DNA from 4 places in the Paenibacillus sp. GXUN7292 genome. Region 2 is predicted to be linked to each of the others. Evidence: predicted binding sites of a transcription regulator. Region 2 holds the regulator's gene; each other region holds the start of a gene.
The links. Region 2 encodes Rex, which represses fermentation and respiration genes when NADH is low (regulators of the CRP and FNR family bind a similar motif). Its sites were predicted from a motif close to TTGTGAAATATTTCACAA; they were not measured.
Positions count from the first base shown of each region.

Region 1: a site for Rex is predicted at 1,847-1,864, ahead of nadA (quinolinate synthase NadA). Genes of this name have one in related genera too.
Region 3: a site for Rex is predicted at 2,693-2,710, ahead of ACRRU2_RS25070 (formate/nitrite transporter family protein). Genes of this name have one in related genera too.
Region 4: a site for Rex is predicted at 4,302-4,319, ahead of ACRRU2_RS12090 (DoxX family membrane protein). Genes of this name have one in related genera too.

Region 1 is NZ_JBOZWO010000045.1:27,383-33,117, forward strand. It holds gene ftsH (ATP-dependent zinc metalloprotease FtsH) at 1-1,612, shown strand, start outside; gene nadA (quinolinate synthase NadA) at 1,929-2,867, shown strand; gene nadB (L-aspartate oxidase) at 2,901-4,514, shown strand; gene nadC (carboxylating nicotinate-nucleotide diphosphorylase) at 4,507-5,391, shown strand; gene ACRRU2_RS24745 (type III pantothenate kinase) at 5,388-5,735, shown strand, end outside.
Region 2 is NZ_JBOZWO010000019.1:100,553-106,287, forward strand. It holds gene ACRRU2_RS16490 (hypothetical protein) at 1-73, shown strand, start outside; gene dinG (ATP-dependent DNA helicase DinG) at 88-2,952, shown strand; gene ACRRU2_RS16500 (redox-sensing transcriptional repressor Rex) at 2,952-3,608, shown strand; gene ACRRU2_RS16505 (amidohydrolase) at 3,628-4,896, shown strand; gene ACRRU2_RS16510 (DUF5590 domain-containing protein) at 4,896-5,414, shown strand; gene ACRRU2_RS16515 (hypothetical protein) at 5,657-5,735, shown strand, end outside.
Region 3 is NZ_JBOZWO010000047.1:15,415-21,149, reverse strand. It holds gene whiA (DNA-binding protein WhiA) at 1-325, shown strand, start outside; gene ACRRU2_RS25080 (HPr family phosphocarrier protein) at 428-697, shown strand; gene ACRRU2_RS25075 (L-lactate dehydrogenase) at 860-1,774, opposite strand; gene ACRRU2_RS25070 (formate/nitrite transporter family protein) at 1,761-2,573, opposite strand; gene clpP (ATP-dependent Clp endopeptidase proteolytic subunit ClpP) at 3,384-3,965, opposite strand; gene ACRRU2_RS25060 (helix-turn-helix domain-containing protein) at 4,204-5,735, opposite strand, start outside.
Region 4 is NZ_JBOZWO010000012.1:33,032-38,766, reverse strand. It holds gene ACRRU2_RS12110 (biotin-dependent carboxyltransferase family protein) at 1-409, opposite strand, end outside; gene pxpB (5-oxoprolinase subunit PxpB) at 443-1,207, opposite strand; gene ACRRU2_RS12100 (LamB/YcsF family protein) at 1,246-2,013, opposite strand; gene ACRRU2_RS12095 (alpha/beta hydrolase family protein) at 2,362-3,471, opposite strand; gene ACRRU2_RS12090 (DoxX family membrane protein) at 3,683-4,240, opposite strand; gene ACRRU2_RS12085 (TetR/AcrR family transcriptional regulator) at 4,419-5,030, shown strand; gene ACRRU2_RS12080 (SDR family NAD(P)-dependent oxidoreductase) at 5,027-5,735, shown strand, end outside.

The sequences.
Region 1 (5,735 bases), on a different contig from region 2:
CCTGATGAATCAAGCACAGGGCGGCGGCGGCAAGGTGATGAACTTTGGCAAGAGCCGTGCGCGCTTGTACAACGAAGAGAAGAAACGTGTTACATTTGAGGATGTAGCAGGAGCGGATGAAGAGAAGCAAGAGCTTGTAGAAGTAGTTGACTTCCTTAAAGACCCGCGCAAATTCAATTTAGTTGGCGCTCGCATACCTAAAGGGGTACTGCTTGTAGGTCCTCCTGGTACAGGTAAAACATTGCTGGCGCGCGCAGTTGCAGGCGAGGCAGGGGTGCCGTTCTTCAGCATCTCCGGTTCTGACTTTGTTGAAATGTTTGTTGGTGTCGGTGCTTCTCGTGTTCGCGACTTGTTCGAGAATGCCAAGAAGAATGCGCCATGTATTATATTTATCGATGAGATTGATGCTGTAGGCCGTCAGCGCGGCGCAGGTCTTGGCGGCGGCCATGATGAGCGCGAGCAGACGCTTAACCAATTGCTTGTCGAGATGGATGGTTTCGGCGCGAACGAAGGTATTATTATCGTAGCGGCAACAAACCGTCCGGACATTTTGGACCCGGCATTGCTGCGTCCAGGCCGCTTTGACCGTCAAATTACGGTTGACCGTCCTGACGTGAAGGGCCGCGAAGCGGTATTGAAGGTACATGCCCGCAACAAACCGCTTGATGGTGACGTGAAGCTCGATGTAATTGCTAAGCGTACAACAGGCTTTAGCGGCGCAGACCTCGAAAATCTGCTGAATGAAGCAGCGCTTCTAGCTGCAAGACGCAACAAGAAGGATATCGCAATGGTTGAGGTTGACGATGCGATTGACCGCATTATTGTAGGTACAGAAAAGAAGAGCCGTGTCATCAGCGACCGCGAGAAGCGTATCGTTGCGTATCATGAGGCGGGTCATACGATTGCAGGGTTTTTCTTGGAGCATGCGGATATGGTTCATAAAGTTACTATTATCCCGCGTGGACGCGCAGGCGGATACGTAATCATGCTACCGAAGGAAGATCGCATGCTTGTAACGAAGCAGGAGCTGCTTGATAAGGTTACTGGTTTGCTGGCTGGCCGGGTAGCTGAGGAAATATTTATCGGCGAAATTGGCACAGGAGCATACAGCGACTTCAAGCAAGCTACAGGCATCGTTCGCAGCATGATTATGGAATATGGTATGAGCGACAAGCTTGGCCCTATGCAATTCGGAAGCTCACAAGGCCAAGTATTCCTTGGACGCGATATCGGCCATGAGCAGAATTATTCCGATCAAATTGCATACGAAATTGACCAAGAAATGCAAACGATTATTAACGAATGTTATGATCGTGCGAGAAAGCTTCTTCAAGAGAAAAGCAAAGAAATGCATCTCATTGCAAATACATTGCTTTCTGAAGAAACACTTGAGATGGATCAAATTAAATCACTTATCGAGAACGGTACACTTACTAGCGAGGCAACTGAAGGTGCTTCCAGTGAAAGTCCGGCAGTATCAACTGCTGAACCGATTATCGATGAGATTGGAGATGTTAAGGTTCGTATCCAGCCTCGTGATGGGGAAGATCAGCCAGCGCCTCCGAGTCAAGATGGACAACGTGATCCTTCTGATGATCCTGACAAACAATAATAGGATTAAGAAGGCCTCCGATATACGGGGGTCTTCTTTTTTATGTAATATTTGGGAATCGAAAGCGAATTCGGTCCCTCTCTTAGGCACTGTGGAAAAGAAATATTAATTGTGTCGAAAAAATGACCTCACATCCATTGACAGACTACGCAGGCAAGTGTACATTAAGTTTTAATCCAATTATTTTGAAAACTTCACATGAGTAAATGATTACAGGTCAGCGGCTTGGTGACTTTGTGCAACTTTTCACAAGGTCGCTGCTTGAATAACGGAACGGGATAAAGTCTCGTCCTTCATACAGAGGAGAGGGTCTATTGTGGAAGCATTGGCAATGGAGCGAAAAGCAGAACAAAATCGTGAATTAACGGAGCGTTTGCTTCAGCTGAAAAAAGAGCGGAATGCCATTATTCTTGCTCACTATTACCAACGTGATGAAATTCAAGCAGTAGCTGATTTTCGTGGTGATTCCTTTTTGCTAGCTCAAAAAGCTGCAGAAACGGATGCGGATGTTATCGTATTTTGTGGTGTGCATTTCATGGGGGAGAGCGCCAAGATTCTTGCTCCTAATAAGACGGTTATTATTCCAGACGAGCGAGCGGGCTGCCCTATGGCGGATATGGTTAACGTCGATGGCCTGCGTAAGCTTAAGGCTCAGCATCCAAATGCCAAGGTCGTCACGTATATTAATTCATCTGCAGAAATTAAGGCCGAAACAGACATTTGCTGCACATCTGCCAATGCAGTTAAAGTAGTGAACTCTGTTGAAAGCGATGAAATCATTTGGGTGCCTGATAAAAACCTTGGTCATTATGTCCAGCAAAATACGGACAAAAAAATGATTATTTGGGAAGGCTATTGCAACACTCACGATATGCTTACCGTTAAAGATGTAGAAGAGATGAAAGTGAAATATCCAAATGCACAGTTCGTCGTGCATCCAGAATGCCGTCCGGAAGTTGTAGCACTCGGTGATTTTGTGGGCAGCACAACAGCTATTCTGAAATATTGCAAGGAATCGGATGCTAAGGAGTTTATTGTAGGTACGGAGGATGGAACAGGCTATCAGCTGCGCCTTGACAGCCCTGACAAGACATTCCACTTTGCTTCAAAATATTTGGTATGTCCGAATATGAAGGTCAATAATCTCAAAAAGCTTGTAAAATGCTTAGAGACAATGCAGCCTCAAATTTATGTGCCGCCTCACATTGCGGACCAAGCAAGACAATCCTTGGAGCGCATGCTGCTAGTCAAATAGCAGCCATTCCCATTCGTACCTGGAGGAATAAATATGATTCCTAGATATTTAACAGACACCGAACTGGAAAAGCTGCCAGTTGTGGATAAGGATGTAATTGTAATAGGGGCCGGCATTGCCGGTCTTTTTACCGCTATAAGAGCGAGCGAGCAGCATTCCGTACTCATGATTACTAAAAAATCATTAATGGACAGCAACACACGCTATGCCCAAGGCGGAATTGCCGCTGTTATTTCGGCTGAGGATTCCCCGGAGTACCATTTGCAGGATACGCTCATTGCAGGCGCAGGACTATGTTCTGAAGAAGCCGTTGATGTATTGGTGCATGAAGGACCGAAAGGTGTTCGCAGCCTTGTCAATATGGGAACCCAGTTTGATTTGGAAAATGGCGAATTTGCTTTGACGAAGGAAGGCGCGCATAGCCAGCGCCGGATTTTACACGCTAACGGGGATGCAACCGGCTTCGAGATTGTGCGTGCGCTTTCGCAGACGGCAATGGCCAACTCAAACATTGAAGTATGGGATGATCATTTTGTGATCGATCTTGTAACTGAAGATAATGAGTGCTGCGGGGCGATTGTGCAAAAGGAAGATGGCTGCAGGCTGTTTGTGCGCGGCAAAGCGACCATATTATGCTCCGGCGGGGCAGGACAATTATATCGTTACACAACAAATCCAGAGGTGGCTACTGGCGATGGCGTTGCCATGGCTTATAGAGCTGGCGCGTATATACAGGATGCAGAGTTTATTCAATTTCATCCGACGGCGCTTTGCTATCCTGGAGCTCCTCGCTTTCTTATTTCAGAAGCTGTTCGCGGGGAAGGCGCTATTCTGCGCAATATAAAAGGCGAGCGGTTTATGGAACGCTACCATGAGCTATTGGAGCTTGCGCCGCGTGATATTGTGGCGAGGGCGATCGTAACCGAAATGGAGCTTACCAAATCGACATTTGTTTATTTGGATATTACACATGAATCGGAAGCGATGATCAAGCACCGTTTTCCAACTATTTATGAGTATTGCTTAAAGTACGGCTTGGATTTAACGTCGGATTGGATACCTGTAGCACCTGCCATGCATTATATGATGGGCGGGGTGAAAACCGATCTTAATGGCGAAACTAATATTAAGCGACTATTTGCTTGCGGGGAAGTATCATCGACCGGTGTTCATGGCGCCAACCGGCTTGCCAGCAATTCGTTATCAGAAGCGATTGTGTTTGGCAGAAGAATTGTAAAGCGCATAAATGAGCTTCCTGCTCTCACTTCAGCGCCGCGCAGCACGATTTCCTTAAATCGAACAAGTCCGTCCATGCAACCGGTGGTAGAGCGTAGACTAAAGCTGCAGAAGGTGATGGTCAGATATGTTGGATTAATGCGCAGCAAGCAAGGGCTGGAAAAAGGAATCGAAGAGCTGAAGCGTCAGCTGCCTATTTTTTATTCCTTGTTATCGGAACGTGAGGAATATGAGTTTGCTAATCTGTTGACCTGCGCGCTGCTAACTGCCCAATCGGCATTGCACAGAGAGGAAAGCAGAGGCGCCCATTATCGAGAGGATTTTCCGAATCGGGATGATGTGCGCTGGAGAAAACATTCGGTGCTGCATCGCGAGCATGGGATGACCGAGGAGCGAATTGAATATGTTTAATACACTGACTAATGGTTATAATACAGAGCTTCGCAATCAAATTCGCAGCTGGCTGGCGGAAGATGTTGGCAGCGGAGATATTACGACGCAATCAACAATCCCGGCAGGCTCGCAATCCAAGGCTGTCATCCATGCCAAGGAAGCCGGCATTATAGCAGGCGTTTCAATCGCCCAGCTCGTTTTTGAAATGGTTGATGACAGCTTGAAATTCCAACCGTTCGTTCAGGATGGTATGGAGGTTGCCAAGGGGACTATTATCGCAGAAGTGGAAGGCAGCACACACAGCCTGCTGACAGGCGAGCGGCTTGCCTTGAACCTTATGCAGAGACTGTCCGGCATTGCAACCAAAACAAGAGCTTATGTGAATGAGCTGCAAGGCCTCCCTGTAAGGCTGGTGGATACTAGAAAAACGACGCCGGGCCATCGCAGCTTGGAGAAATATGCTGTCCGAGTAGGCGGCGGCGCTAACCATCGCTTTGGACTGTATGATGCGGTTATGATTAAGGATAATCATATTAAAGGAGCAGGCGGCATTACAGCTGCTGTTCAAGCTGCCCGCCGGCAAATTCCGCATACGATGAAGATTGAAGTGGAAGCGGAGTCCATGGAGCAAGTAGAAGAAGCGGCAGCATGCGGCGCTGACATTATTATGCTGGACAATATGAGCCCTGAGAATATGAAGGAAGCAGTTGCTTATATTAAACAAAAGGCGCCTCATATTATCGTAGAAGCATCGGGCGGCGTAACGCTGTCGACGATTTATGCTATTGCACAAAGCGGCGTCGATGTTATATCGGTAGGAAATTTAACGTATTCTTTCCAATCGCTTGATATTAGCTTGGATCTAAACGAGAAGAAGGGTGGAGCCGCTAGATGATTCTGGTTCTTGATGTAGGCAATACGAATATCGTTGTAGGAATATACAATGGTAAAGAATTATTGCAGCACTGGCGGCTCAGCACGAATCGTTCAGCAACTGTAGATGAATACGGCATGACCATTCATAATTTATTTCAGTATGCCGGCGTTGATTTGAAACAGCTGGAGGGTGTTATTATTTCCTCAGTTGTGCCGCCATTAATGCCGACTCTTGAGCGCCTATGCCACAAATATTTGGGCATGCCGCCGATGATTGTCGGTCCAGGCGTAAAGACGGGTCTAAACATCCGATATGAAAACCCGCGCGAGGTCGGAGCAGACCGTATTGTAACTTCGGTAGCA
Region 2 (5,735 bases):
TCTTGAAGCATGTCTAAGCCAGCCGAAGCAGCTTTCTTTATATTTTGGGAGCACGGAGTTGTGCTGTTTGTGAGAGGATAGGGATGAATGAAGTATGCTGTAATCGATCTGGAAACGACAGGTCATGGAATAGAAGATGAAATCATACAAATAGCTGCAGTAATCGTTGATGAACAATTGAAGGTTGTGGAAACTTACAATTCGTTCGTAAAGCCTTCTGTAGAAATTCCCGCATTTATAACTTCATTGACCGGCATTGATGAAGCAATTGTTGCTGATGCGCCAATGCTTGATGACGTTATTCTAAATGTGATTCCGCTGTTGGATGATGCTGTTCTTGTCGCTCATAATGCGGCTTTCGATGCAGGATTTCTCAACAGAGCTTTAGACCAATGCGGCTATTTGCCTTTTGTAGGCCGCAGGCTTGACACGATTGAAATGCTGCGCGTATTATATCCTTCCATATCCTCTTATCAGCTTGGAGTTGTTGCACAGCTATTTGAAGTATCACATGAGCAGCAGCATCGTGCAGACAGTGACGCAATGGCTACTGCATTAATTTTTATCGAAATGATGAAAAAACTGCGCCAGATGCCGCTGCTTACTTTGCAGCGGCTATCTGTCTTAATAGATGCCGGCAGTGATTTTGGCTGGCTCATACAGCAGACAGAGCAGCTTGTATCAAGTGAAACAGCTTTGGACTCTGCCGAATATGATTATTATCGCCAATTTGCATTGCGCGCCCGGGAATGGACAGAGGAAAAGCCGCCGCGCGAAGAGGCTGCTGCTGATTTGGATATAAGCCAATTAAGCTTTGAGCAATATTTGGATATGATCCAGCATAATTTTAAGCAAAAATTTCCTCAATATGAGGAAAGGACTGCCCAAGTAGAAATGTTCCATCGTGTTTACAATGCGCTCAGCAATGACGAGCATTTATTAATTGAAGCAGGAACTGGAACAGGAAAATCACTAGGTTATTTAATCCCGAGCTTATATTATAGCATTCGCAAAGAAGCGAAAGTTGTCGTAAGTACACATACAATCAACTTGCAGGAGCAGCTGCGTCATCGCGACATTCCTTTATTAACAGAAGTGCTTCCGTTTCCGTTCAAGGCATCGATTTTTAAAGGCAGGGGAAATTACTTATGTCTGCGAAAATTTGAAGCTAAAGTTAACGGTATGGAGCCAATCAGCACGAATGATGATATGCTGACGAGAGCACAGATGGTCGTCTGGCTGAATGAGACGGAAACCGGTGACTACGAAGAATTGAATTTGAGCAATCGCGGCGCAGAGTACTGGTCAGCCGTTTCCAGCGATGCTGACTCTTGTCTGAACAGAGCCTGTCCATGGTTTAAGCGCTGCTTCTATCATCGGGCCAAGCATGAATCTAGCATAGCCGATGTTTGCATAACGAATCACTCCATGCTATTTACAGATATACATGCCGATCATCGCTTGCTGCCTTCATACCGCCATCTTATCGTAGATGAAGCGCATCATGTCGAGGATGTAGCCGGCAAGCATCTTGGCATTCAAATTGCTTACTTGCAATTGCCTCAAATCATCACAAGATTATATAAGGATTCACGTACTGGCATGCTGCTATCACTTCGCTCCAGCTTGAACGAAGAAGTGGATGACCATAAAGAGGCCTGGATAGAGACGATTGATGCAGTCATTCCCCAACTGCAGGAGATTAAGGATCAATGGGATGCCTTGTATGAGCTTATGTTTCAGCTTACGTCAAATGGCTCAGAGGACAACGCAGATACAGGCGGAGTTGTGTATCGGATTTCCAGCCAAGAGCTGCCGAAGCAATGGGAAGCGATAGCTGCTTCAGAATCAAATGTTCATATCGAGCTGAACAGTATAATTACAACGGTTGATAAAATGCTCAATGATATAAAAGAAAGAGCAGAGGAAAGCCAATCCCAAGCTTTAGCAGTTGATATTAATGGAGCTATGCGTGATTTGACGCGAATTAAGGATGAGCTTAGAATATTTGTCAAGCTAGAAAAAAATGATTCTGTCTATTGGATAGAAGCAAATCCTGTTTACCGGTTTCGATCTGTGCAATTATATGCTGCACCAGTAGATGTCAGCGAGCAATTGCAAAAGCATTTTTTTGATGTTAAAGATAGTATTGTACTAACTTCTGCTACTTTAACCGTTCAAAAATCTTTCCAGTATGCAGCTGAACAGCTCGGATTATCAGGATACAAGGAGCAGGGTCGTTTAAAAACGGTTCTATTGCCATCTCCATTTAATTACAGGGAGCAAGCGCTGGTCGTTATTCCTAGAGATTTTCCGGTATTGAAAGGGGCATCCGTCAGCGACAAGTATATTGAAAAATTAGCGCAGTCGCTTGCTGCCGCTGCCGTAGAAACGAAAGGTCGAATGCTTATTTTGTTTACATCCTACCGGATGCTCAAAATGACCTATGAACCATTGAAGGAGCTGCTGGCCGGTACCGACATTACCGTGCTGGGACAAGGAATGGACAGCAGTAACAGGACGAAGCTGACAAGGCGGTTTTTGCAGCATCCTATGACAGTGTTATTAGGAACAAGCAGCTTTTGGGAAGGAGTGGACATTCCTGGCGATGCACTTGTTTGTCTGGCAATTGTAAGATTGCCCTTTCAGCCGCCGAATCATCCATTAGCGGAAGCGAAGGCGGAGCTGCTGCTGCGCAAAAAGCAAAATCCTTTTATGAAGCTGTCTATTCCTCAGGCCGTAATCAGATTTAAGCAAGGATTTGGCAGATTAGTCCGTTCAGCACAAGATAAAGGTATCGTTATTATTTATGATACACGTGTTATAGAGACTTATTATGGAAAGCACTTTTTGTACTCGCTGCCAGGACCCAAAATTGAAACGATGCATGCCGATCAAATGATTGTACGCATGAGAGAATGGCTCAATCCCGCTCAAGTGGAGGTAGAATAATGAAGCAAGCCAAAATATCCGAAGCGGTTGTCAAACGCCTTCCGATTTATTTACAAGTGCTCAATGAATTGCAGTATCATGAAGTGCAAACTATTTCTTCACAGGATTTAGGGGTTAAGCTTGATTTGAATCCTGCTCAAATACGCAAGGATCTTGCCTACTTTGGTGATTTTGGCCGCAAGGGGATAGGATATGATGTTACCTATTTAAGTGAGAAAATCCGCCAGATTTTAAAAGTGGATCAAATTATAAATGTTGCATTAGTAGGAGCCGGTAACCTTGGACATGCGCTTTGCAATTATAATCAGTACTCCAAGGACAATATGAAAATAACCGCTGTTTTTGATATCCATCCTGCTAAGGTAGGGACAAAAATAAATCATTTGATTGTGAAGCCAATGGATGAGCTGAAGGCAACTATCGATGAACAGGAAATTCGCATAGGCATTATTACAGTTCCAGCCCCGGAAGCGCAAAATGTAGCTAATCAATTTATTGATGCAGGCGTAGAGGGCATACTTAATTTTGCCCCTACCGTTTTGCGTGTTCCTGAAGAGGTAAGAATCCATCATGCGGATTTTACAAAAGAGCTGCTTAGCCTTGCCTATTATTTAAACCGAGAGGAAGTTGAAGAGAGTGGGTCAAATTTGGATTAAAGATGGTCTATTTGTAACGATGAACGATGAGCAGCCGGTAGTTAAAGGTCATATGGTAGTAACTAATGATGTCATTACTTATATCGGCGAAGCAGAACCGCCACAGCATTTGCTTGAACAAAATGTGGAGCATATCAACGGTGCGAAGCAAGCTTTTATGCCTGGGCTGGTCAATACTCACGGACATACGCCAATGACGCTGCTGCGCGGCTTTTCTGATGACCAAAATTTGCAGGTGTGGCTGTCGGAAAAAATGTGGCCAATGGAAGCAAAGTATACAGCTGAGGATACTAAAAATGGAGCGGCGCTTGCGCAAGTAGAAATGCTGCTAAGCGGTACGACTACATTTGTAGATATGTATGATCGTATGGAGTTAGTTGCCGAAATTACTGAATACTCTGGCATGCGCGGTATGCTGACAAGAGGCGTAATCGGGCTTTGCTCGGAGGAAGAGCAAAAGCAGAAGCTGCAAAACGCCATCTCCTTCGCACGCGATTGGAATGGTAAAGCAGATGGCAGAATCTCAACGATGCTGGCCCCGCATGCGCCTTATACTTGCCCTCCGGCTTATATTGAGCAATTTGTACAGGCGGCGCGCGATTATAACCTGCCCCTACATACTCATATGTCAGAGTCGATTGCAGAGGTAGAGCAAAACGTTAAAGATTACGGCGCTAGACCAGTTGAGCATTTGGATCGTTTAGGCTTTTTTTCTTGCCCAACTTTACTTGCTCATGCCGTTCATCTTACCGATGAAGAAATTGCTTTGCTTGCCGCGCGTGATGTTGCGATTTCCCATAATCCGATCAGCAATTTGAAGCTTGCAAGCGGTGTAGCCAGATTGCCGCAATTGCTTAAAGCGGGCATGCGTGTGTCGCTCGGCACAGATGGTCCGGCAAGCAATAATAATCTGGATCTGTTTGAAGAAATCCGCTTTGCAGCTTTGCTTCACAAAGGTGTATCCTATGACCCGACGGTTATTCCGGCTAGCGAGGCATTGAAGCTTGGCACTATATACGGAGCACGTTCATTATGGAAGGACGAGCAAATCGGCAGCCTGGAAGCAGGCAAGAAGGCAGATTTTATTGCTTTGAATATCGATCAAGCTCATTTTTATCCTATGACGGATATTGTGTCCCATCTTGTTTACTCTGCATCTGGCAAGGATGTGCTTCACGTTTGGATAGACGGCAAACAATTGGTACGCAATCGCGAGTGCTTGCTGTTGGATGAAGAAAAAATCAAGTTTGAAGCGGAAGCCAGCTTCAAGCGCATGATCAGCCAATAATGAGAGTTATCGAAAAAAAACGTCCGCCGCTCATGAATCCTAAGCGCTGGCTGATTGTTACAATAATCGCAGTTGCTGCGCTTATTATAAGCTGTGTTTTATATTATAGAGCTATTCAGCAGCCGCTGTGGCAAGAGAAAGAAGCCGCTATTCATAAAGTAATGGAGCAGACTGAGATTACGGAAATTCAATCCATTCATAAGTACATTTGGGATGAAGCGAGCTGGATCGTCAGCGGCACGACGGAAGATCAACAATTGCTAACGGTAGTTATACGGAGGCAGATTGATCCGTTTGTAATAAGCTCCGCCGAATTGCTTAATGAAGATGAAATAAAAAGTAAACTGCAGCAGACGGATGAGGCGGCTATAAAAAAAATACAGCTAGGCTTTATGGAAGGCCAGCTCATATGGGAAGTCCAATTGAAAAAAGACAATCGATACTATTATGCATTTTATCGTGCGACAGATGGACAATTTATTGACGAATATCAAATGCTTAACAAAACGGAACGTTAAAGCGACACGGGCAGTGAAAACGGAACAGTAATGTTCCGTTTTCCTGTATTTACAACATCATTTCTGCTGATATATATGATATACTTTCGTATAGAAAAAGTGATACAAGGATAAACGGTTTCGCCGTCCTTCGGACTGGCGCGTTTACCGATGAAATATAAGGACAGATATAAGGTGTAAAAACTTATACTTTCTTATATTTAAGAAATACGAAATTTAATATACAGCAGGAGGATGCCATAATGTCTAATTTGAAATTTAAACCAATTCTCCTCACGGCTTTAGCGACAGCTGTGGTCTTATTTGGCGGCTGGGCAATTT
Region 3 (5,735 bases), on a different contig from region 2:
AGCGTTGTTCAAATTTGAGGATGTACGCATTATGCGGGATATGCGCAATTCTGTCAATCGCATCGTAAATTGCGAAACAGCTAATTTGAATAAGACGATCGGTGCGGCTGTACGGCAGATTGACAATATTAAGCTTCTACAAAAAGAGATTGGATTGGATAGCTTGCCGGAGAAGCTGCGAGAGGTTGCAGAAATTCGGCTGCAGCACCCCGATTTGAATTTGACAGAGGTTGGAGAGCTGCTGAAAGTTAAGGTGAGCAAGTCCGGCGTTAATCACAGATTGCGCAAAATTGACGAGCTTGCCGAAAAAATAAGAGGCAGTTGAATTTTGCCTAGTGCAACGGCATGTAAAATGTTATAATAATGAATATGTGACTTTTTGTGATGATGCTATGTGAAATAGTAAAATAGAGGGGGTTATGATTCCATGACAAGGCTTCCAGTTGTTGTTCGTCTAAAGACGGGACTTCATGCAAGGCCAGCAGCGTTATTCGTACAAGAAGCGAATAAATTTTCCTCCGAGGTTTTCGTAGAAAAAGACGATAAAAAAGTGAATGCTAAATCTATTATGGGTATTATGAGCCTTGCGATAAGCTCAGGTACTGAAGTATCCATAAGTGCAGAAGGTTCGGACGCAGAACAGGCTGTAAACGCTTTAGTCGCTCTTGTAAGCAAAGAAGAGCTCGAGAACCAATAATAACTATCTGCAGCTTTCGAGGGCTGCAGGCAGGGGATGGAAGGGTCTCGCGAAGGGTTGTAACTCGCGAGGACAGCTTCCTTTTTTTGCGTTCAAATTTATAATAACCTGGCTATAAAAAAAGCAGCTGACTAGTTGTCAACTGCTGTACTTAATTATATCCTACATCTCTATACTTTTAATAATTTCTTTAAGCTTGTCTGCTGATTTATGGAAGAGCTGCTGTTCGTGCTCGGTTAGTTTAATTTCCAGAGCCTTGCGGATGCCGCTGCGGTCTACGACACATGGAACACCAAGATAAACGTCTGAGACGCCATAGTAGTTGTCCAGCAGGGTAGATACGTTAAGCACCGCACCTTCATCCTGCAGAATAGCTGTACAAATCCGATCCAGCGCGAGTGCGATCGCGTAATAGGTTGCTCCTTTGGCTTCGATAATTTCGTAGGCTGCATCTCTTGTTTGGACGAACAGTTCTTCTTTTACCTCATTGCTAAGCTCAATGGCTGTTCCGGCCAGATTGGCCAGACTCCAAACCGGCAGCTCTGAATCTCCGTGCTCGCCTATAATGTGAGCGTGAACGCTGCGCGGATCAATATGCAAATGCTGGCCTATTAGGTAGCGGAAGCGAGCGCTGTCAAGCAATGTGCCTGAGCCGATGACGCGGTGCGCCGGCCAGTTCGATTTTTTCAATGAAAAGTAGCTCATAATATCAACCGGATTGGAAGCAATTAGCAGAATGCCATCTTGATTATAAGGCAGTATTTGTTCGATAATGCTGTCAAATATGCTGACATTTCGTTTCAGAAGATCGATCCTCGTCTCGCCCTGCCTTTGAGCGGCGCCTGCCGTAATAATGATTATATCTGCACCAGCACAGTCCTTATATGTACCGGCCCACACTTTAGCCCCTCCAACAAAAGGCATGCCATGGTTCATATCGAGCGCATCGCCAGCCGCTTTGCCTGCATTGGAATCAATTAGCACCAATTCGTCCATGCGATTGCGCAGCAATAAAGTATATGCGGTAGTCGAGCCTACAGCCCCTGTCCCGATAACAACGATTCTAGTTTTTTTCATCTTGCTCCTCCACCTTTTCCATTTCTTTTAAATAAGGTTTATTGACATAGTAGTACATCCAGCCCATCAGCAGGCCGCCGCCGATAATATTGCCGATAGTGACAGGTATGAGATTATGCAGCGCACCTTGAATCGATATTGTACCCGGCTGGTTTAATACAAAAGCGATGGCAAACGTACACATATTGGCGATACTGTGCTCGTAGCCCGATATGAAGAAGCAAAATACGAACAGCATCATCGCGAACATTTTTGGTCCGTCACCCTTCAGCCCCATCGGGATAAAGAAGGCAAGACATACGAGCCAATTACATAATATACCACGGAAGAACAACTCGCTAGTAGAAGCATTGGTTTTATTGCTTACGACATCCAGCAGAAAGCCGTTGACGGTCGGCGAGTCGAACAAACCCGTCGTCCATATGAGAAAAGCGAATACTAGTGCGCCGAGTAAATTACCTGAATAGTTAATTACCCATAATTTGATTGTCTCAAGCCATGAAATTTTTTTGCGCAGCGATGTGTAGGTGTAATAAAACGTATTGCCTGTAAACAAATCGCCGCCGCCGTACGTTATCAGAATAATGGCAGCTCCAAATGTCAGCGCCGCCATTGGATAGGTTAAAGGGGATCCGACGTTATAAAAGAAGCTGCCTGATTTGAAGGCTACGATAACGCCAAAACCGATAAACATACTGGCAAGCATGGAACGGGCGATGTAATGAAGCTTATTGTGCTTATATACGTTCCACTTTTTGATGGCGAGCTGTTCTACTTTCTCTAATGGAACGATTTCCATAAGCTCACCTCCTTGAGCATATTAGCAGTTCAATAACGGTGCCTGTAATGCGGTGTTGTAGTGCATCTGGCAGCTGTCATGATCTGTATTGCAAGCATAGCATCGTCATATTGAAGCAGAAGTGATAAAAATCACAAATTATAAGCATCAGTGAGGATGCTGTGCTGTAAAACAATTTTATACGAGATGGCACGCAGTGCATTCATGCCTTAGAATGAACCGTTTTATTGAAGGATAGAACCATGCATACGTCACGCCTATGGCTGTTGGAGTAGATAGATATTTGAAACTTGAGTAGCAGTTGATTAGATAGATACCCGACTTGATTGGGAGTTGGAGTAGATCGATACTGATGGGTAGTTGGAGTAGGTCGATACCGACTTGATGGGTAGTTGCGGTAGATTGATACCGATTTGATAGACCATTAGAGAGGGTTATCTTCTTGTTGGCCAGTGAGCTTATGTAGTTGAAAAGTATGTGTTTGTTTTCCAAACTAACTGTATTCCATCGGGTTGTTGAAAAAACTCATGACTCGAAGAAAACAATTGTACAAATAATTGTATCCGAAACATCATACAGTAGCGGTTGGCGTTACCTGAAAACGGTGCTCTCCCTGAAAGTGGCCAATTGTATATGAATTTTCATACAGAATACGCAAAAATGCCCCGAAAAACACAATTGTATATGAAAATTAATACAGGATCGGTACGCGCCACCTCTTACACATAAAAATAGCCCGAATCAGGCTCCCATCGGAAAGCATGATCCGGGCTATTTTGCAGCTGCTTGATGTAAGTTACAGCTCTTCGCTTAAACCTTTTCGATAACTTTATCAATCAGGCCGTAATCCAGCGCTTCTTGAGCACTCATGAAATAGTCGCGATCTGTATCCTGCTCGATGCGGCTAAGAGGCTGGCCGCTGCGCTCTGCCAAAATGTTGTTGAGCTTGTCGCGCATTTTGAGAATGCGTCTTGCACGGATTTCAATATCGCTTGCCTGTCCTTCAGCGCCGCCGAGCGGCTGGTGAATCATGACCTCGCTGTTTGGCAGCGCGAAGCGCTTGCCTTTAGCTCCGGCAGTAAGCAGGAATGCGCCCATTGAAGCAGCCATGCCAACACAAATGGTCGATACGTCAGGCTTGATGAACTGCATAGTGTCGTAGATCGCCATACCAGCTGTTATTGAACCGCCAGGGCTATTAATATATAGCGAAATATCCTTTTCAGAATCCTCTGCTGCGAGGAATAGCAGCTGAGCAATAATAGAGTTAGCAACTACATCGTTCACGCCAGAGCCAAGGAAAATAATACGATCCTTCAGCAAACGGGAGTATATATCATATGATCGCTCACCTCGATTGCTTTGCTCGATAACCATAGGTACAAAATTCATATTAACAACTCCTCCTTCATTCAGTTGAACAATTAAATAACGTAATCATATAATAACGGATTGAAAAGTAAAAGTCAAAGATGGTCAAGGAATTCGATAAATGCGCTTTTAACCTTTTAATATATAAGACTTTATAAGTTTTCACTGCAAACTTTTTCTTATATTTCGCGTAGAAACCGTATGTCCTTTAAGGATGACTGTGTCGATATTTCTTGATTATAAGCTTAAGCTTATTGCTTTAACGGAAAGGCTGAAGTTTAATCTGTTTGCGATAATCGCCCGGTGTCAGGCCGGTAACTTTTTTGAACATACGGATAAAAGATGTAACGTTGCGGTAGCCAATTCGTATTCCTACATCTTGAACACTAAGGCTGGTAGATTCGAGCAATTCCTTGGCTTTACGAATTCGCACATTGTTTAGATGCTCGCTGAAGTTAATACCTGTTTTTTCTTTCATCAAAATAGACAAATAATTGCTTGAGATATTTAATGATTCTGCTACCGAATCCAATGAAATATCCTTTGCATAGCTTGCCTCCATAATGTCGGCCGCACGATTCGCCAAATCGTTTTGCTCATTTTTTACAGAGCGGATTAAGGAAGTGACTCGGACAATGTGCGGTTCCATCAAATGACTTATTTCTTCGATGGTGAAACATTCCTCGGTCTCCTTTAAATCTATACGGTGCTCAGCCAAGTTTACTTTTTGATCAAACGTAGCAGCTTGCTGGAATATCCTCTCCAATATGGATTTGGCGAACTTTCTGATATTGTCAGCGCTCTCTTCCTTTTGATGCAAATATCGCAGCATTTGGTTCAGCGATTCTTTAGATTCGAGTATATTACCTTCGCGCAAGTTAAGATCAAATTCTTTTTCTTTTTCTAATACATAGGCATGATTAACTAGCGGACGGAGATCAGAAATAAATTGAGTTTCCGACAGCAGCTTGGCCTGACCCGCTTTCTCCAGCACTTCATTATAAGCTTTGCTGAATTCTGCGGCGGACGCGTAGATAGAGCTCATAGCTATAGAGATCAGGTAATACTGTGAATCTCCGTCCCACACTTTCTTCAAGGGAAGCATCGTTTCTTGTAAAGTGTCTATCGGTTTGTCGTCAAAAATTATCGATAATATTTGATTGCTTTCAATTTGAAAGGTATGTGAACCCGGAAAACTGTCACTCATCACCAAATTTATGTATTCCCTTAAGTAGTAAGACACATCGTCAAGAGAAATATTGAGCTCCTTTAACGAAGCATGCCGGAATTGTAAATGAAAAAGAATAATTCGAAATTTTCGGTTGGCTAGAATGAAATCCTGCAAATCGCTTAAGTCCGATCGGATCATTTTCAATTTATTCATATATCCGTAATTAGTCAGCAGCGACTTTTTATTGATCAGCTCGGTTTGAATATCGTTTCTTTCTTTAATCAGGGAATGAATTTTGTCATGGATCAAATTAAATTCGCTAATTGTACTTCCGAGTCCCTTCAGCTTTGAGTGCTGGACTGCTGTGATGATTTGCTTAACTGGACGGTAAAGCCTTCTACTGAAAAAATGGGAGCAGACAATCCCGGCTCCAATAGACAGACCAAGAGCCAACAGTAAGTTGAGGTTAAATTTCTTCATTTGTGCAGATACGATTGATGTAGGCATCTTAACGATGTATGATAATGCGCTTTCATTTCCTTTTTGTGAGAAATAGTAATATTGGCCTTGCTCTACTTCTCCATCCGCTCCTTCAAATTTATTTAGCACGGACTCGGGAA
Region 4 (5,735 bases), on a different contig from region 2:
GTTCTCCGCGCAAATAAGTGCTGCGGCTTTGCAGCACAGGCTGAACAGCTATTCCACCGCCGATTGCGATGTAGGCGCGGCAGCCTGCCCGATTGCTGCCAAAGTGAATCGTCGTTCCTGCTTTAACTGCTACCGGACGCCATAATGGCAATCTTTCGCCATCCACCGCCGCTGACATATCCGCTCCGCAAACAGCAAGCAGCAGCGTTCGTTCAGCCTTTAGCTTTGCCCCGCAATAAGTCAATTCAATGACTGCTTCCGTTTCCTTATTGCCAACCAGCCAATTGGCAATCCGCGCTGCGGGCAAATCCATGGCTCCGCTGGGGCTCACGCCATATTTTTGATAACCGAATCGGCCAAGGTCCTGAACCATCGCCTGCATGCCCGGCTGTAAAATATACAAACTCAACGTCCACTCCCCCTTTGCCGCTCATAGCTTATCTCAGCTTGCACCCACGGTCTCCGCAGCTATCGCAGCGTATTGCTCAGGCGTAATGGGCTCGAAGCGCAGCTTGATGCCTGCCTGCAAATAGGAGGGTGGCTCCTTCGCAGCATCAAACAGCTTAACGGGCGATCTGCCTATCAGCTGCCAGCCTCCCGGAGTAGCATACGGATATATGCCCGTTTGCCCGCCTGCAATGCCTACACTGCCAGCCGGAATTTGCAGCCGCGGCTCGGCCCGCCGAGGTGTCGCCAGCTGTTCCGGCATGCCGCCCAAGTATGGAAAACCTGGCGCAAAGCCTATCATATAGACCAAATAATCTGTCTCAGCATGCAGCTTGATGACTTCATTCTCAGTAAGACCGCAATGCTTTGCAACAAACGGCAAATCAGGTCCATACTCGCCGCCGTAGCAGACAGGAACTATTACTGGAAAAGCAGCCTTGTTTGGTGCTTGATGCGAATCAAAATTTTCATTAAAGAGACTATTTTGTAAAATACAATCCAGTCTTTTGCTGATGGTCTCGTATATAGTTAAGTGCTGCTTCTCGGCTGCTCTCCTGCTTTTGTATACTGCAAAGGGATCATAATGAATCGTAACGGCTGCGTAGCTCGGCACCGCTTCTATCCAGCCTGCAAAAGGATGCTGTTCCAAATGCTCGCTCATCCGCATGACCTTATCATGAACATACTCGTCAATACGCTCTCCCAAGCGAATAATAACAGCGCATTCTCCGAGCGGCTCGATTTCATATACATCCTGCATGCATTCTCCTCCTATCGCTACATGGTGGCCGTGCTGTCCTATACTAGGCCTTGCACAACAATACCTGCCTGTTCCAGACCGCTGCGCAGCTGCTTCATATAATTCAAAGCGTCCGGCGTGTCGCCATGCACACATATCGTGTCCGCTTTCAGCTTAATAGTCACTCCGTCCCGAGTTTGCGTTTCTCCGGCGACAGCCATGCGAACAGCCTGCTCGGCGGCAATCGCACGATCATGAATAACTGCCCCGGCCATCCCCCTCGGCGTCAGGCTTCCGTCTTGCTCATAAGTCCGATCGGCGAACACCTCGCTCGCGCTTCTCATCCCGATTCTATCGGCTGCATGAATCAACTCGCTTCCAGACAAGCCGTATAGGATAAGCTCGGCATCCACCTTATACACTGCATTAACAATGGCCTCAGCCAGCTCGCGTGATCTTGCCGCCATATTGTACAAAGCGCCATGCGGCTTTACATGACGGACAATTCCGCCTTCTGCCTTGGCAAAAGCGCTAAGTGCTCCCAGCTGATATACTGTCATATCAAAAGCTTCCTGCGCCGTAATTTGTATTTCCCTGCGCCCAAAGCCGATCAAATCCGGCAGTCCCGGATGAGCGCCAATTGCAACATTATGCTGCACAGCAAGCTTCACCATCGCCCGCATCGTCGCCGCATCGCCCGCATGAAATCCGCACGCTATATTAACAGAAGTAATCTGCTCCATAATTTGATGGTCAAGGCCAGGATCGCCAATGCGATAGACGCCAAACCCTTCGCCCATATCACAATTCAAATCAATCGTTTTCAACCAGCCTCGCTCCTTTCGCTTTATCGATTCATTATGAATAAGGTTACATAAGATAGAAGGCTACTACGATCAAGTTGGGCTTCCGACCGCTGTTGTATTCCAATTTTTTATATTACATAAAACCTATAAAGGTTAAAATTGGCCTACAAAGGCGGACGCTGCCGCTTCTCCAGTCCCAAGCTTGCTCTCCGTTGCCCCTTCTTATTGGTTATAAATAGTTGTCCATAATGAAACGATAGCTTTCCTGACTACCCTTATATTAATCGAAAAAACTCGACTCGTCATCCTTGCTAAAACAACAACAAGCCAACAGCTGCCTGTATTGGAGCCATTGGCTTGTTGTCTATTCTAAATGAGATTGGCGTCGGCAAAATCGATAAAGCAGCGCCAATCATATTCTGTTAAATCGTGATCCCCTGTTCGTAGATGATAACCTAGCCTCTCGCTGCTAATAGGGGTTTCAGCAGCAGGCATAGTTTCCGCGCCTATCCCATCATAGCCGTGCAATTTGTAAATCGGCTGTACTGCAATAAGTGATAAAAATTCTGATTCAGGGTCTGCCCAGCTATCCTCGGTTGCGCTGGATACATAGAGCAGGCGAGGAGCGATAAGTCCTAGCAGCATATGCTGGTCAACTGGAAGCTCATCCTCGCGATCATTGTACTGCTTATAATTTTCGGCAAACCAATGAGGAAAGGAAGCGTTAATATGGCTAATTCGTTCTCCCTGCTTGCCTCTGGACAGCGCCGCTCCGGTGCAGCCAGAATTATTGCTTACGACCATTGCGAAGCGCTCGTCCTCGGCGCCGGCCCATAAAGCTGTTTTTCCGCCGCGGGAATGGCCGGCTAAAGCAATTCGGCTCGCATCAATAGCCGCTTCCTCCTCCAGCGCATCCATCACGCGAGAGGCTCCCCATGCCCACGCCGCTATCGTGCCCCATGCATCGCCTGGCCGCTTATCCAGCGGCGGGTCGAACAAGCCATGCACACCGTTGCGAAATTCATCATGCACATCCGGGTCTACATCCTCTACTTGAAAAACAGCGGCTGCATATCCTCGCTCAATCAACAGCTCGGCCGGCCAAAAGCCGCTTAATTGCTTGCGATCGGGATCCGCAACGGCTGTACCCCGATTATTAATAAGAACAAACGCAGGAACAGGCTTGTCTGCCTTAGCAGGAATAAACAAGACAAACGGGAGCTTACCTGTGCCGCCTGGCCCTTCATATTGAATTTCTATTTTTTTACGTACAGCTAATCCGTCCATCATCAGATCTTCCGCTTTTACCGCTATACGCATCGATTCCGGACGGCGAACAGGAGCCCTGCCATACACATGCGTACGAAAAAGCTCGACTAATTCCTTTCTGCGTTTCTGCGCCCATTCATCTTTGTTGCTGACTATTCCGCCTCCAGCATTCAACAAAATATTAGGCAATTGCTTCAGTCTTTGATTCATGCTTATCCTCCCAACCCATTTCAGCATTGAAAAAAATCGGTGAATCATAGAAGCAACGAAGTGCTATGATCATCCGCCATAACTATCGTCCTTGTAAACATAACATAAGTGCCGCAGAATAATAACCTCCATTTGTGATGCTATGCTTTTTCTGCAATAAAAAAACGTGCAGCAATCGCAAATGCGACTGATGCACGTTTTGATAGTCAGGTTAAGCTGATATTTCATCTTTTTTATTTTTATCCCTCGTCCAAGGTGTCCCAAGCAGCGGAAGCGCCCAGCGGTCAAGTCCGTACCAGCCTGCGTTTTTCCAAGCTAGAACTAGCCAAGTTGCAAGAATAAACAATAAAGGATTTGTGCTTAGTGTACCCGCGAACAAGAAGCTGACGTTCATAAGTGCTCCGAAAAATGCTGCAATCCCTGTTAGAAGACCTAAGATAAGTCCCAAACCTACTAGCAATTCCCCAAAAGCAACCATATAACTGAATACTTTTGCATTTGGTATAACAAAATTTTCAAGGAAAGATGCATACCAGCCAGTTACATCTCCGCCTTCTTGCGATTTTGCAATAGCGCCTCCCAAGAAGCCTTTTAGTGCCGCACCGGCATTATCCCCTGTCCAGGCATCAGAATTAACTTTTTTCCAGCCTGCTGTAATCCATGCATATCCAAGATACAAACGTACTACCAGCCAGATTAGACCTGCTCTCGTGCTGCTGAATAGAAATCGCGATACCGGATTCTCTGGGATATTAATTTCTTTGTTCATAAATGATTACCTCCGTAACTTGTGGTCTTGGTTTCATTATACTGTGGCAAATTTTAGGGTGATGTGATAAATGTCACACAAGTACAATTATACTATTTACATAACTTTACACAACACTTATAATATTAAATATCGAATGATATATATCGGATGATATTAGTAAAAGGATGGAAGCTTAATGGCACCGAAAACAAAGTTTACAAAAGAACAAATTATTGATGCTGCCTTCGACATCGCTTCCTCAGAGGGCTTTGCAGGCATTACTATACGCAGCGTTGCAGCAAAGCTGGGGAGCTCCATTGCCCCTATTTATGTAAATTTTAAAGACACTGAGGAATTGCTTGAAGCTGTAATCGAAAAGACGCTTATGATCAGCAAACAAATACTGCAGGAGCAGCAATCCGGCGATCCATTCAAGGACATCGGCATGGCCAGCCTGTTATTTGCCAAGAAGTACAGCGTGCTGTTTCTAGAACTTATTAACTCCAAACATCCTTTATTGAAACAGCAGCATAGCAGCGGCGGCTTTTTAATTGAGCATATGCGAAGCGATCCGATTTTCAGCCGCTTATCAGACGAACAGCTGGAGCTAATCTTGTTGAAAATGAAGCTTTTTCATACAGGCATTTCCGTGATGGCCGCAAGCAATCAGCTGCCTGACGCCTTTGAGGATGAAGCTCAGCTTGCCGCTTTGCTTAATAGTACAGCGATCGACTTGATCGTCGCTGCTCATGTGCAAAATGAAAAAACCATCGAGCAGCTAATACAACAATATGGAGGGCCGCTATGAGAGATGAGTTTGGCAGGGCCAATAAGATTGTTATTATTACAGGAGCAAACTCCGGCATTGGAAAAGCTGCAGCCATCCAATTCGCCAGCAATGGCTGGCATGTCGTTATGGCCTGCCGGGATACATTGTCGAGCGCTGCTGTCATGCATGAAATCATGGAGCAAACAAAATCAACTCACGTTAGCTTACTTCAGCTCGATGTCTCCTCCTTTGCATCCATTCACCAATTCAATGAGCGTCTACGTGAACATTATGATCATATCGACTGCATTATTCATAATGCGGCACATTTTAAGCATGGCCAGCGCCAATGGCAAGGCAGCGTTGATGGGATCGAGCTGACTTTTGCAGCAAACACATTCGGCCCTTTTTTATTGACTCATCTGCTGCTCGACCTTCTGCAAAAATCCGATGACGCACGAGTGCTTCATGCTTGCAGCACCAATATTAAACACTTCTTTGATCCGAAGCGCTCCATTGAATGGAATTTAATCGCAAACACTAATAGTGACGCTTCTCAAGCCCGCCCTTACAACTCCTACAAAATGTATGGTGACTCCAAAATGGCTTTATTCATGCTTACTCGCAAAATGGCGGAAGAATGGAAACCGTATGGCATCAAAGTTAATGCGCTGCAAATATCCGGCGTGCGTATGTCAAAACGTACGTTAAGAAATCTAAGCGGTCTTTGGAAATTAGCAGCCC